Regions from separate parts of the Paenibacillus sp. PDC88 genome, predicted to be linked through region 2. Evidence: predicted binding sites of a transcription regulator. Region 2 holds the regulator's gene; the other holds the start of a gene.
What was found. The regulator Rex, encoded in region 2, represses fermentation and respiration genes when NADH is low (regulators of the CRP and FNR family bind a similar motif). The targets are predictions, from matches to a motif close to TTGTGAAATATTTCACAA.
Positions count from the first base shown of each region.

Region 1: the regulator Rex is predicted to act here: its motif matches at 866-883, upstream of nirB (nitrite reductase large subunit NirB).

Region 1 is NZ_FNNT01000002.1:628,308-630,516, forward strand. Features, by position in the region: gene nirB (nitrite reductase large subunit NirB) at 1-801, opposite strand, end outside; gene BLW49_RS09470 (sensor histidine kinase) at 1,078-2,209, shown strand, end outside.
Region 2 is NZ_FNNT01000002.1:284,386-286,594, forward strand. Features, by position in the region: gene dinG (ATP-dependent DNA helicase DinG) at 1-550, shown strand, start outside; gene BLW49_RS07945 (redox-sensing transcriptional repressor Rex) at 595-1,251, shown strand; gene BLW49_RS07950 (amidohydrolase) at 1,241-2,209, shown strand, end outside.

The DNA of each region.
Region 1 (2,209 bases), 340 kb from region 2:
GCGCATATAATCATCGACCACGATACCACGATTTACATCAATTCCGCTATCCCGTGCAACACCGATATTTGGCTTGATGCCAACTGCCATAACGACAAAATCGGCTTCCAGCTCCGTATCGTCAGCAAATCGCAATCCTTGAACCCTGTTGTCACCGTACAGCTCTTTCGTTTGTGCTCCCATCTTGAACTTAATTCCTTGCCGCTCAAGCTCTGCTAAGAGCATCTGTGAAGCATCTCGATCCAGTTGACGCTCCATGAGGGTGTCCATCAAGTGAACTACAGTAACGTCCATTCCGAGCTGGACGAGTCCTTTCGCAGCTTCAAGACCGAGCAGTCCGCCGCCGATTACGGCCGCTTTGCTATATTGTTTAGACGCTTCAAGCATTTCATTACAGTCAGCAATGTCCCGGAAACCAACCACACCTTGTTTATCACTGCCTGGTACAGGAAGGATAAAGGAGTTTGAGCCTGTAGCAATGATAACCTTGTCATAGGGTACCTTGAGTCCATTCTCTGTAATCACTTCACGCGTATTTGCGTCGATGCGTTCCACTTTGGTTCCTGTATAAAGACGAATACCTTGATTGTCGTACCATTCCAAATCGTTCAGAATAATATCCTCTACCGTCTTGCTGCCTTCCAGAACATAAGATAACATAATCCGATTATAGTTCGGATAAGGCTCGCTGCCAAAGACCGTAATATCAAATCTTGTTGTCAGCTTAAGGATCTGTTCTACCGTGCTGATCCCTGCCATACCATTGCCGATGATGACCAATTTTTCCTTCGTTGTATTCATCATGCTTGCCCCCCAGGTAATCCGTTATTTATGTCATTATCATAATGAAAGTGAAGAGAATATATTGTGATTCATATCACATAAATTGTAATTCTATAACTTGTTATGTAACCTTCATGACAATGCGCTTGGAATGATTGACAATTGAAATTCATTCATAATTTTCCTTAAATTATGATGAACAGGAAAAAGGATTCCTTATTATTCCAGCGAATTAGAGAAGATGCTATAGTTGATAACGTTTTCATTCGTTATAGAAAGTGGAGAGTGCAGCAGATGAAACTCCGTTCAAGATCATCCTTGCGTTTTAAATTTATCACCGGCTTTTGCTTGATTATGGCTCCGCTCGTGCTGTTTCTATACTTTAACAATGTGTATGCGATGAGTGTGGTTCGCGACCAGGTATCTCTGACAAACCGAAACTATGTCCTCAAAAATGTCGAAGAGAACGAGCGCATCCTTAAAGAAACTAATCGCTACTTATATAGTTTGGGGGAACAGGATCCAGATATCATTTCGTTGTTTTTTCTGCCCTATGGCAGTGGTGACTACACGATTGCTAAGCAGAGGATCGTAAATAAATTCAGGACAGATCTCGGGTTCTATGATCTCCTGGACGGCTTGTTTCTGTATGATACCGTTCATAAGGATACGCTGCTAGCTACACAGCGGGGGTATGATGAGAAAATAAATGCTCTCTCAGCCATTATGCCTGCAGCTGCTTCGGTAGACGCAGAAGTCCCGACACATAAATGGGAAATTGTTCAGACCAAGGGAACCTATCATCTCGTAAAAACGGTGCGTATTAACGAGCAATTCATCGCTGGGGCCTGGGTGCCGATCAACAGCTTAAATGAGCGTATACACCGTGCGGATTGGGGCGAAGGCGGAGGATCGGTTATTTTATCAGGAGAAGGGGAGGCGCTCTCCGGCACAGTGGTGCCTGACAATGTGGTGAAGCTTGCGTCCGCATTTCAATTAGAGAAGTCAGAAGAGGATTCGCTCTACGAAATCGTAGGTGATTCTGAACGAGAAGAACGATATTTACTAATTGACGTTCCCGCACATGACGGAGCCATTCATTATGTTGTCATGCTGCCCGAAGCGAGCATTGTACGGAACCTGCCTGTATTTCAGCAGATTATCCGGTTTATCCCAGTCGTGGCTGTTCTACTGCTTGTCTCTGTATTGTTCTTCTTGAGACAGGTGTTGTTTAAACCGATGAATACACTGATAACCGGAATGAGAAAGGTCAGCAGGGGCGATCTGAGTGTGAAGCTAAGACCATCCTCTTCGCCTGAATTTACTTTTGTAACAGATACGTTTAACCAAATGACCGAAGAAGTCCAGCAGCTGAAGATAAGCATGTACGAGGAGCAGCTTCGTGTACAGGAGGCTGAGCTCAAGC
Region 2 (2,209 bases):
GCTTGTCCTGTTTACCTCTTACAAGATGTTGAGACAAGTACATGAGCCGCTGAAGGAAGCTCTCGCCTCAAGTGATATTTCCGTGTTTGGACAAGGGGTAGACAGTGGGAGCCGGACCAAGCTGACGAGAAGATTCCAGGAGGCCAAAGCTTCTGTATTGCTTGGAACGAGCAGCTTCTGGGAAGGTGTCGATATTCCAGGAGAAGCTTTATCCTGTTTGGCTATTGTACGGCTGCCTTTCCAGCCTCCTAACCATCCTGTTGTAGAAGCCAAGAGCGAACTGCTGCAGCAGGAGAAGAAAAATCCGTTTATGAAGCTCTCGGTACCTCAGGCGGTTATTCGGTTTAAACAAGGTTTCGGAAGACTGGTGCGAACCGCTAAGGACCGAGGCATCGTTATCGTGTATGATACAAGAGTCATTGAATCGTATTATGGCAAGTACTTTTTATATTCCCTGCCAGGTCCTAAAATGGAGCATATGACAACGGACAAGATGGTTCCGCGTATCAGCGAGTGGCTAGAGGAACATGTAACGAATGAAGAGAAGTAATAGAAAGCACGGACACTGCTTGCAGTTGTGAGGGGGAATTGTAATTGAAGTCGGACAAAATTTCAGAGGCTGTCGTAAGAAGACTGCCAGTATATCTGCGTTATTTACAAGAGCTGTACAAAAGAGAAGTGACCACTGTATCTTCACAGGAGCTTGGTCTCAGACTGGATTTGAATCCAGCGCAAATCCGTAAGGATCTCGCTTATTTCGGGGATTTTGGACGCAAAGGCATCGGCTATGATGTAGCTTATCTCATCGATAAAATCAGACAAATCTTGAAGCTGGATCAACAGATTAATGTGGCACTTGTCGGTGCTGGTAATCTCGGACATGCCTTGTCGAACTATAATCGATATGTAAAAGACAATATGAAGATTGTCGCCGTATTTGATTCCCAGCCCTCGAAGATTGGCTCCAATATCAATACGCTCACGGTTCAGCCTATGGAAGAGCTGGTGAAAACAGTAAAGGATCTGAACATTAGAATCGGCATTATAACGGTTCCGGATTCGGAAGCTCAGCGTGTGGCGGATTATCTGGTGGAGGCGGGAGTTGAAGCGATCCTTAATTTTGCCCCGATTATTATCAAGGCTCCTGCTCATATCCGGATTCATACAGCGGACTTCACTACAGATCTGCTTAGTCTGGCTTATTATCTAGAGAACGAAGCAGGGAAAGAGGAGGAAGAGGATGTCAAATAAGTGGCTCATCAAGAACGGCAAATTTGCAGTAAGTGATCCTGAATGGCGAATCGTCAGCGGTTATATGCTGATTGAGGATGACCGCATCTCATATATAGGTGAAGATCTACCTGAAGGGACAGAAGGTCTTCCGGTTCATGACGGCAAGCACCAGCTGTTTATTCCTGGCCTTATCAATACACATGGTCATGCAGCGATGTCACTTCTACGCGGCTATGGCGATGATCTTGCTCTTCAGGTCTGGCTTCAAGAAAAAATGTGGCCGATGGAGGAAAAGTTCACAGCTGAGGATGTCTACTGGGGGACCTCGCTATCTGTTCTGGAAATGCTGAGAGGTGGAACTACCGCCTTCCTTGATATGTATGATCAGATGAATCAGGTGGCGAAAGTGGCACAGGAGTCGGGCATTCGCGCAAGTCTGATGCGGGGAGCGATTGGCTTCGGTTCAGATGAGCTGCGTGCATTTAAGCTGAAGGAAGCAACGACCTTTGCCCGGGAATGGCATAATCAGGCAGACGGACGTATCACGACGATGCTGTCCCCACATTCACCATATACTTGCGGACCAGAGTTTATTGAGAAATTTGTAGAAGCGGCACATGAGCTGAATTTACCCCTGCATACACATATGTCCGAAACGGCCGCTGAAGTAGAACAGAATGTAAAAGAGTATGGGCTGCGTCCAGTAGCACATCTGGAGAAGCTTGGCTTCTTCTCTAGACCTTCTCTCGTGGCACATGCTGTACATTTAACGGATGAAGAAATAGAGGTGCTCGCCAAATACAATGTGGCTGTTGCTCATAATCCTGGAAGCAACCTGAAGCTGGCGAGCGGTGTTGCGCGAGTACCTGAGCTGTTAAAAGCAGGGGTTGTTGTATCGCTTGCTACAGATGGTGCAGCAAGCAACAATAATTTGGATATGTTTGAAGAGATGCGCCTAGCTGCTCTGATTCACAAA